3 regions of the Ruegeria sp. BF8 genome follow, and region 3 is predicted to be linked to each of the others. Evidence: riboswitches for the same ligand, from Rfam matches in the RefSeq annotation. Region 3 holds a riboswitch; each other region holds the start of a gene.
The links. Region 3 has a riboswitch for cobalamin ahead of ACR0LD_RS01835 (CbtB domain-containing protein). Riboswitches for the same ligand answer to the same signal wherever they lie in the genome.
Positions count from the first base shown of each region.

Region 1 (3,253 bases), on a different contig from region 3:
GCCAACAGGTAAAGGGTCGCGAACGCGATGATGGTTATTCTGCAGACCAAGCCGGACCTCAGCGTATCAAGCCAGTGCTGCGCAGCCGATTTCGGCTACGCATCAAACCGGTCACAACGCGCCTTCGTCGCCCAGGAACTCGATACCAGCTGTCGCGCCATCACTGTAGGCAATACAATTCCACGGAGCCCGATCCTCTCCAACCCCAACGGTAACTTGTGTTCCAGCCTCGCTGAACGCGGATGAGAGCACGACCACTTGCGAATTGTTTGTTGTTTTGGCCACGTCTCGCAGACACGCCTGTTGGGCGGGGGTCAGTTCGGCAGGTGCGCTTGACGTGCTGGTGTCGTCACACGCCGCTAGCAGTACGAAACACGTCGCGCCTGAAATCATCATAGCTTTGTTAATCATTTTCTTCTCCTCACAGATTTGTTGATACTTTTGGAATAGGTGGTCTTATTTTGCGCGCTCACGTCTAAGCGGTCCCCGATTTTGCGGCCAATGACATGGCTGGCAGACAGATATTCTGCCGATCCCCGGGACCGTGAACAAAGCGTGCTGATGTTATGACATTATGGGTAAAAACCGGTGCGAACTTTCGCGGAAGGGTTCGTAAATTTAATCCCGGCACTGCGTCCTCCCAACGCTGATCTTCGTAAAATGCCTTCCGACCGCCAGCACTCACTCCAGCAGTCGGAAGGGCCCGACGAAACGGGCGACAGCGACAACAACGGAGGTAAAGCTAAAGTTGTGTCGAATTCGTATGTTTGAATCAATCACAGGATAAATCAATGATTTTTCCGCGCGTAAATTTTGTACGCTTTCCAACGATAGGCTTCTGCATTCAAAGGGAAAAGGCGAGGCCGCTCACGGAGGCTTGGCAGTCGGCCCGCTTGCGCCGCCGTGTTTCGGGACCTTCCGAGCTATCTTAATCCAGTTGGTCAAAACGACGTGATTCGCGGCCCGGTCTGTCGCTCAGGTGGTGCCGAAGGGTCGCCTGGATACCTCCATTACGCACCCGCCCAGAACGTCGTTGACAGTGCAACCCGACTCATGGATGAGATTTGCGCTGATGGTTCCCGATCGTTTCGGCGGTCGGGCAAAAGGGAATACGGTGCGGCGCCGTTCTGACGCCAATTCCGTGACTGCCCCCGCAACTGTAGGCGGTGTGCGACCCCCGGATGCCACTGGGCCGATAGGTCTGGGAAGGCGGGGCAAGCCATACATCGCGAGTCAGGAGACCTGCCATCATCAAACGCAACTCAACCCGGGCGGGGTGTCCCGGAAGGAGGCCAAGATGGCATTTTCGGCTTGCGCCGCTGACATGACTGGTTCCCTTTCCGTCCCGCGATTTCGCGGAGGGCGAAGTGAGCCGACAATCAACACATCACATCACGGTTTGCCTATCTTGCCGACCCAAGGGCGCAGCCGTACGCCCCGGGCCTGACCTGATCGGACGATTGCGCGCCGCGCTGGCCGAAGACGACGGTTTGGCAGGTTTTGACGTTTCCGGTGCGGCCTGCATGGCCGGGTGCACCCGACCCTGTACCGTCGCCTATCACGCGCCGGGCAAGGCATCTTACCTGTTTGGCGGCCTGACGTCTGAAGAGACCGGGGCATTGGTGGAATTCGCCCGGCTGTACCAGCAGTTGCGCGATGGATGGTGCAGCTCGGTCGACCGCCCGGCCGGGCTTCGCCACGCGACGCTGGCCCGCATTCCAGCCGCGATGGCTGCGTCTTCGGAAAATGCGGATTGCGCCTCATGAGCGCGCCTTTGCTGTCGGTGGATACCGTCACCTGGGCGCCGCGAAAACGAGCGCCGTTGGTGCTGCACGAGACCAGTTTTGCGCTGATGCGCGGGCAGGTCATGGGGGTTGTGGGGCCGAACGGTGCCGGCAAGACAACCCTTCTGCGGATGATCTACGGCTATCACCGTCCGTCCTCGGGCGACATTCTGGTGGACGGCGTGTCCGTCAAAAGAATGGCCCCCCGGGCGCTGGCGCGTCAGGTTGCCGCCGTGCTGCAGGAGCAGCCCTCGGATTTCGCGCTGACCGTGCGCGACGTCGTGGCGTTGGGACGTGTGCCGCACCGGTTAGGCCTGTCCACGCCCGGCAGTCGTGACCACCAGATCATCGAGTCCGCGCTTCACCGAATGGATCTGCACGGGTTTGCCGACCGTGGGCTGGCCACTCTGTCCGGCGGCGAGCGTCAGCGTGTGATGGTCGCCCGCGCCCTTGCCCAAGAGCCCCGGATTCTTGTGCTGGACGAGCCTACCAACCACCTGGACATCCGCAACCAGCTAGAGGTGTTGCGGCTGATCCGGGACCTCGACCTGACGATCGTCACCTCGCTGCACGATCTGAACCTGGCCGCCGATGTCTGCGACCGTGTTCTGATTCTGAAGAACGGTCGACCCTGCGGCTTTGGCCCAACCCAGACAGTGCTGAGTGACAGGCTTGTCTCTGACACGTTCGATGTCACCGCCCGGCAAGAGCAACTCAGCCTCAGTCACAAACCTCACCTGACCTATCAACTCCCCAATCCCCAACCAGAAGGAAGCTTGGAATGAAACCGACCACCCTAGTCCTGGGCTTGGCTTTGGCCGCCAATACCGCGATCGCGGAAACCACCATGCAAAGTTGCAATCGAACCGTCACCTTTGACGAACCGCCCAAGGCGGCGATCTCGAACGACGTGAACCTGACGGAAATGATGCTGGTGCTGGGCCTGGCCGACCGAATGGTGGGATATACCGGCATTTCCGGCTGGAAGACGTTGGACGAGGACATGCGCGCCGGAGTGCAGCAGCTGCCCGAGCTGTCGGCCAAGTATCCCAGCAAAGAGGTGCTGGTCGGCGCAGATGCCGATTTCTATTTCGCGGGCTGGAACTACGGGATGAAAGTGGGTGGCGAGGTGACGCCAGAGACGCTCGAACCTTTCGGGATCAAAGTCTACGAACTGACTGAAAGCTGCATCCATATCGGCGACAAGCCCAAAGCCAGCATGAGCGACATGTACAACGATCTTCTGAACCTCGGTCGTATCTTCGGTGTCGAAGACAGGGCGCAAAAGCTGGTCCAGGGATATAAGGCCGAACTTGCTGAGATCACATTCAGCCTGAATCCTTCGGACGAACCGCTGCGTGTCTTTGTCTATGACAGCGGCGAGGATACGCCGTTCACTGCCGGCCGCTATGCCATGCCGACCGCTCTGATCGAGGCCGCAGGCGGCGTCAACATCATGGATGATTTCG
Region 1 covers NZ_JBQFTL010000004.1:274,327-277,579, reverse strand. Annotated here, with positions in the region: gene ACR0LD_RS15010 (hypothetical protein) at 112-411, opposite strand; cobalamin riboswitch at 1,057-1,264, shown strand; gene ACR0LD_RS15005 (DUF1636 family protein) at 1,368-1,766, shown strand; gene ACR0LD_RS15000 (ABC transporter ATP-binding protein) at 1,763-2,569, shown strand; gene ACR0LD_RS14995 (ABC transporter substrate-binding protein) at 2,566-3,253, shown strand, end outside.
Region 1: it holds a riboswitch for cobalamin, as region 3 does, so the genes downstream of both, ACR0LD_RS15005 (DUF1636 family protein) here and ACR0LD_RS01835 (CbtB domain-containing protein) in region 3, are expected to answer to the same signal.

Region 2 (3,253 bases), on a different contig from region 3:
GGCCGCATCGCCGCGCACGATCATGTCCATCAGGTCCAGCACGCGGCCCCGGTCGGCCAGTCCCAGCATCGCGCGCACCTGGTCGGCGGTGGTTTCGCCGGCACCATGGCTGATTGCCTGATCCAGCAGCGAGGTCGCATCCCGGGCCGAGCCTTCGGCGGCGCGGGTGATCAGTGCCAGCGCGTCATCCGAGATTTCCGCGCCCTCGGCGGTGGCGATCTTGCGCAGCAGGCCGATCATCACTTCGGGCTCGATCCGGCGCAGGTCGAACCGTTGGCAGCGCGACAGCACGGTGACCGGAACCTTGCGGATCTCGGTCGTGGCGAAGATGAATTTCACATGCTCGGGCGGTTCCTCCAGCGTTTTCAACAGCGCGTTGAAGGCGCTGGTCGACAGCATGTGGACTTCGTCGATGATGTAGATCTTGTACCGCGCGCTGGCGGCGCGATAGCGCACGCTGTCGATGATCTCTCGGATGTCGTTCACGCCGGTGCGGCTGGCGGCGTCCATTTCCAGCACGTCCACATGGCGACCTTCCATGATGGCCACGCAATGCTCGCACTGGCCGCAGGGTTCGGTCGTTGGGCCGCCATTGCCGTCGGGTCCGATGCAGTTCATGCCCTTGGCGATGATCCGGGCCGTGGTCGTCTTGCCGGTGCCGCGGATGCCGGTCATGATGAAGGCCTGCGCGATCCGGTCCGCCTCGAACGCGTTTTTCAGCGTGCGCACCATGGCATCCTGACCGACCAGGTCGGCAAAGGTTTCCGGGCGGTATTTTCGGGCGAGAACCTGATAGGCGGGGCTGGACTGTGTGGTCATGTCTGCTCTGACGGATTCGTACTGACGATGCAGGGTAGAGTTCCAGGTGCCCCGCGTCCACAGCACCGGTGCAGGTTTTTCGCTTTGGCGAGCGCGCGGTGTGAGGCATACTGCGCGGATCAAGTTCAATCAGCCAGTTTCGGGGGGAACGTCTGATGACAAATCTTGTGGTTCATGCATTGCAGGTGGGCGGCGGTACGCTGGCCCTGACCTCGGTTCCCGGCGGTGGCGGCGACTATGAGGGAGACCTGGACCTGATTTCAGCCTGGGCGCCGGGGCTGGTGATTTCGATGACAACCCTTGCCGAACTGGTTTCTGTGGGTGCGGGCGAATTGGGCTGTGACATTCATCGGCGCGCTTGTCGGTGGGCGCATCTTCCGGTCGCCGACTTCTCGGCGCCGTCGACCGAGATATCCGGCCGATGGCCCGAAGTCAGCGCCGCCGCCCGCCATGCGCTGTCGGGCGGCGGGCGGGTACTGGTCCACTGCCGGGGCGGTTGTGGGCGGTCTGGCATGGTTGTTCTGCGCTTGATGATCGAGAGCGGCGAGCAGCCGGAACAGGCCCTGAAACGCCTGCGGGCCGTACGCCCCTGCGCGGTTGAGACTGATGCTCAGATGGACTGGGCCGTCGCCCCAGCGCGCGAGGCACTGGCGACCTGACATTCAGGCGGTTGCGCGGAACTCGCGCTCGGCCCTGACCACGGGCATGATCGCCGTGGCCTGCAGCATCGCACAGGGTCGATCACTGATGACCTGCGCAGGCAGGGCGTCGCTCTGGTCGTCAAACAGCATGTCGGCGTAGGTATCAAGGCAGTCGGACGGGATGTCGGCGGCCGCTCCGCAATACACGCGGATCCGTTCGGGACGTGCATCGAACCGCGCCGTGCAGCCATGTTCGCAATGGGCCAGTTCGCTACTGCCTTCCACTTGGAAGTCGGGGGATGTAGCGGCCTGCGCCGTCGCCATTGCCTGCGCGATGGCCCGTGCCATGCGCGCCAATGCCGGGCAGGTCTTTCCGGTGCGCTGGCAGATGGTTGCCGCGAATTCATGGGTATCGGTCTTCCAAATCATGTTGCGCCCTCCGCGCGCTGGGCGAGGTGGATTTGGACAGACGCCGGTTTCAAGGCCAGACCCTGCCCGGACACCCCGTCCGAGTTTCGGTTTCACGTTTGATGGCAGGTCTCCTGACTTGCGGGTCTTTGCTTTGCCGACCTTCCCAACCTTGCGGTCAGTGGTATTTAGGCATCGCTCTCCGCCTACAGTTGCGGGGGCAGTCGCGGCCTTGGTCCGCTCCGGAGTTCCGGGTTGGACCGCACCGTGTTCCCTTTTCATCCCGGACCGAAACGGCACGGGAACCATCCACTCATCGCTAGCGGTGTATCCGGGATCGAGTCAAGACGGTTTCAGCCCGGTTGCCGGAGTGAGTTCCAAGGGAACAGATCAGGCAGTCTGCGCAGCACATTCGAATCCCTGCGGGCACGGGCCAATTGCCAGCCGCCTTGCATCACGATGAACAGGGTGTCCGCAGCATTTTCAGGGTCGGAAACTCCGAACCGCGCGGCGTGGTTTCGAACTTCGATGATCCAGCTTTCATACAGACGGTCGGCATGTTCCCGAAACGCGCGGTTGTCGGGGCTTTCGAACAGGGTGGCGGCGATCGGGCAGGTCTCCCATTGGGCCGAGGTGTCGAACAGCTTCGCGATCTTGTGGCACAGGGTGGTGACCCCGTCGCGAAAATCCGCGGCGTCGTCGAATGCCGCAGCGATCATGCTCAACATCCCGTCCGAGGCCCAACTGGCCGCCGCCAGGGCCAGATCCGGCTTGCCCTTTGGAAAATGGTGATAAAGCGAACCCTTGGGGGCTTGCGCTTCGGCCAGCAATTCCGCCAGACCGACACCGTTATAGCCCGAGCGCTGGAACAGTCGGGCGGCAGTCACGATCAGGCGATCTTTGGTGTTTGGTGGACGTTGGGTCATGCAGGCCAAATATTGACAGGCCTAGACCAATTGGTCCAGACACAAAGTATTAGACCGATCGGTCCAGAGTGTTTGGAGGCAAAGATGTTGGATTCGCAGCACGCGGTTGACGTGGAAGACTTTAAGTTTCCGTCGGGCCAGACCCAGCTGGCGGCGCGGCTTTACACTCCGGCGGTCGAGCCGCAAACCGTTGTTGTGCTGAACGGCGCAACGGGAGTGCCACGTGACTACTATCAGCACTTTGCTCGCTGGCTGGCCGCCGAGCGCGGTATGGCTTGCCTGACATATGATTACCGGGATTTCGAGCATTCGCTGACCGAGCGGCTGAAAGACTCGAAGGCCACGATGGCGGACTGGGCGCTGATCGACATGCCCGCAGCGCGTGCCGAGATGCGCCGTCGATACCCGCAGGCAAAACTGTGGGTGATCGGGCATTCGGTCGGTGGAATGCTGGGTCCG
Region 2 covers NZ_JBQFTL010000003.1:539,488-542,740, forward strand. Annotated here, with positions in the region: gene ACR0LD_RS13280 (DNA polymerase III subunit gamma/tau) at 1-819, opposite strand, end outside; gene ACR0LD_RS13285 (protein-tyrosine phosphatase family protein) at 975-1,478, shown strand; gene ACR0LD_RS13290 (hypothetical protein) at 1,482-1,889, opposite strand; cobalamin riboswitch at 1,976-2,193, opposite strand; gene ACR0LD_RS13295 (TetR/AcrR family transcriptional regulator) at 2,222-2,755, opposite strand; gene ACR0LD_RS13300 (alpha/beta hydrolase family protein) at 2,879-3,253, shown strand, end outside.
Region 2: it holds a riboswitch for cobalamin, as region 3 does, so the genes downstream of both, ACR0LD_RS13290 (hypothetical protein) here and ACR0LD_RS01835 (CbtB domain-containing protein) in region 3, are expected to answer to the same signal.

Region 3 (3,253 bases):
CGCGATCGTGTCGGCCACCAGCGCGTCATAGGCCTTGGTCGTCGGGTGGACGGCCCAACCCGGCCGGGGTTCGATATCGGCCGCCAGCGCGGGAAGCGCCAGCAGGCCGAGGAAAAACACAAGATGTTTCATCACGGGCTCTCCAGGTCGTGGTTGGCCCAAGTCTTCCCGAATTCCCGGGTGCGTACAGTCACAATATCGTGGGTGGCGGGCTTGCGCCGGGGGTGCGAAACCCGCACAAGCGACAGTGTGAAACGGAAAAGGCAGGCGAGTGGCATGCGTGTTTTGATCTGCAGCAGCTGCGCGGGCGAGCGCGACTTGCCGGCCGAGCGTCAGGCCGTATCGGACGCCCTGCGCGCTGCGGGACTGGACGGGCAGATCGAGATCGCCGAGCACGCCTGTTTCAGCGGCTGCGACGAGCCGACCGTGGTGGCGATGCAGGGGGAAAGCCTGGCGTCCTACGTGTTTTCGGGGATCGATCCGGTTGCCGATGCCGATGACATTGCGGCGACCTGCCGGACCATTCTGAACAGCCCGAATGGCTGGATCGAAGACGCCCGGCCGTGCGGGCGGCTTCGCTTGTGTCTGCGGGCGCGGATCCCCGCGTTTCAGTCCACCTGAACCGTGACCGAGGCGCTGACCGGCACCCCATCCACGGCCAGCGGGCTGTGGCTGTTGGCGTTCAGCGAGACCTCGATGGTAGTGTCGCCCTTGGGCAGGTCCGAAATGTGCATCCAGTTGCCATAAAGCCGGGCCAGCTTGACGCCGTTTACATAGACATGCGCATGGCCTTCGCCGGGCTTGTTGTCCAGCGAGGCGTTCTCCGGCGAGAAGCGGAAGTTTTTTGGCATCACATGCAGGTTCCAACCCGCCATCGGGTCGGGGGAGACGGCGATCTCCAGCCCCGGCGCGTCCGGTCCGGCGGGCAGGTTGATGGCGGTGCTATGGTCATGGGCCATGGCCTCGGCGTGATGGCCGCCATGTTGGGCGGGGTCGGCATGGTCGTGGCCGTCGAAGGTGACGCCGTTGGCCGCGGCCAGCACGAACCCGGCGCCCCCGCCAAAGACCAGACCGATCGCGAAAAGAGCAAGCGAGCGTGTCATCGTGTTTCCTTGAAAAGCAAATGACCTGCCGGTTGAGCGCCGGCGGGTCGTGGGATTTCGGGGATCAGGCCGCGGCTTCGACGCGCTTGCCCTCGCTTTGCCAGAAATACCCGGCAAACGAACCCAGCAGCACCCAGGCCACAAGGCCCACTCCGAAGGCGCGTGCGGCGAACAGGGCCCCGATCTCGGTCGGAACCGGCCCGGTGAACACGTCGGGTTCCGGCGCGCCGATCAGGTGCGGGGCCATCAGCAGCACGGCCGCAACCAGATAGCTGACGATGCCGCCGCCAAAGGCGATCAGCCACATGGCCACACCAGCGGCCGCGACGGTTGCCCACCACCAGATCTGCCGCGCAAACACATCGGCTGCTGCAACGCCCGGAACCTCGGGGGCCAGGGTGAAGCCCGGCGCCAGGTGAAAGGCGATGAAACCGGCAAGCCCCCATAGCACGCCCGTGCGCCCGTCAACCGGGTGGCCTTGCGCCTCGGCCAGCGACATCAGGGCGACCAGAACCAGCGCATAGCCGGTATAGGTCAGCATGGTGAACACCACGCTCAACCCGTCGCGGGTCAGGTCCGAGAACATGCCCGGCAGCTCGGGATGGGCCGAGACGGCCTCGGCTCCGAAATGCACCAGCTCTCCGGATTCATACAGTTCAGCATGCAGCAACACGGGCTGCACGAATACCAACTGCAGCAGGGCGACGATCAACCCGGCTGCAGCACCAGCGAACAACGCGCTGGTCAGAATGCGACTGAACATTGGTTTAGTGGCAGGGGAAGCCGGTTGCGTGGCGCACGTCATGGGCGGCGTCATGCAGCGCCGATGCCTGAACGTGACCGGCCAGGGTGATGATCCCCAGGCCCAGAGCTGCCGCGAACACTGCCGAAAGAATGCCAGCGCGTGCCGTTGATGCGGTTTGCGTTTGTGTCGTCATTTTCTGTCCTCCTGTGCCGCCGCACCCGACGGCCGGTGTTTCATTGTTCGCCTGGCAGGTCTCCTGGCTTGCGGGTCAGCGCCTCTGTTCGCCTTCCCCCCGAACGGATCGGGAGTGGCTGGTTGAACAGGGCTCACCGCTTACAGTCGCGGGGGCGGCTTCGGATTTGACCTGCGCGCAGGCCGCACCAAATTCCCTCTTAGCATCCGGATGTCTCCGGCAGGACCAGACCCGTCCATTTAGACGTGAATGCCGCTGTGGCGCAATCGCCATTTGCGACCTTTCGCGTCAATTCCCGCGCTTTTTCAGAACATAGATATCCATGATCCACCCGTGCCAGGCGCGGGCCTCGGTGCGGGTGCGCAGGATCTCATCGGCCACATCGGCCAGCGGACCTTTGATCAGGGTCTGCTCGGGCATACCCACGTAAGCCCCCCACCAGATGTCAAAATCGGCCATGTCCAGCATCTGGAACGAACATTCGCCATCCAGCATCACCGCAACCGTATCGGCGTCGCTGGGCCAGCCCTCGTCGCGGATGCGCCGGCCGGTGGTGACCAGATAAGGCGCGCCGATCTCGTTGATTGGCATGGCATGGGCCGCCGTCAGCGCCTGCAGCGCCGTGATGCCGGGGATCACCGTGGTGTTCGGCTGCGGGTCCAGCCGCGCCGCGATTCGCAGCGAACTGTCATAGAGCGACGGGTCGCCCCAGATCAGCAGGGCGACGGTGCGCGCGTCGGGGTGCCGGGCCATCGCCTCCTGCCAGCGCAGGGCGATCGCGTCGTGCCATTCATCCACGCCGCGCAGGTAGCCATCTTGCGACCGGCGCTCGGGGATGTCGAAATAGGCGATTTGGGGCGGTGTGCCGGTGACCTTGCGGATGATTTCCTCGCGCACGCCGGCCAGATCGGCCTTGTTGGCGCCCTTGCGCGGGATCAGGATCAGATCGGCCGCGCGGATCGCCTGCGCGCCCTGAAAGGTCACGTGGTCCGGGTTGCCGGTGCCGATCCCGATCAAGACCAGATCAATCATCGTCGAACTCCGCCAGCGGACCATAAAGGATCAGCGCTGGCGCGGTGCCGATCTCGGAACCCAGGCGCTCGGCCAAGGCACCGACGGTGGACCGGTGCAGCGACTGCTCAGGCGTCGAGACCGACTCGGCCATCAGCGCGGGGGTATCCAGCGGCAGCCCATGCGCGTGCAGCGCGCCGG
Region 3 covers NZ_JBQFTL010000001.1:380,204-383,456, forward strand. Annotated here, with positions in the region: gene ACR0LD_RS01815 (DUF302 domain-containing protein) at 1-132, opposite strand, end outside; gene ACR0LD_RS01820 (DUF1636 family protein) at 277-621, shown strand; gene ACR0LD_RS01825 (hypothetical protein) at 609-1,103, opposite strand; gene ACR0LD_RS01830 (CbtA family protein) at 1,168-1,866, opposite strand; gene ACR0LD_RS01835 (CbtB domain-containing protein) at 1,871-2,041, opposite strand; cobalamin riboswitch at 2,078-2,286, opposite strand; gene cobF (precorrin-6A synthase (deacetylating)) at 2,330-3,073, opposite strand; gene cobA (uroporphyrinogen-III C-methyltransferase) at 3,066-3,253, opposite strand, start outside.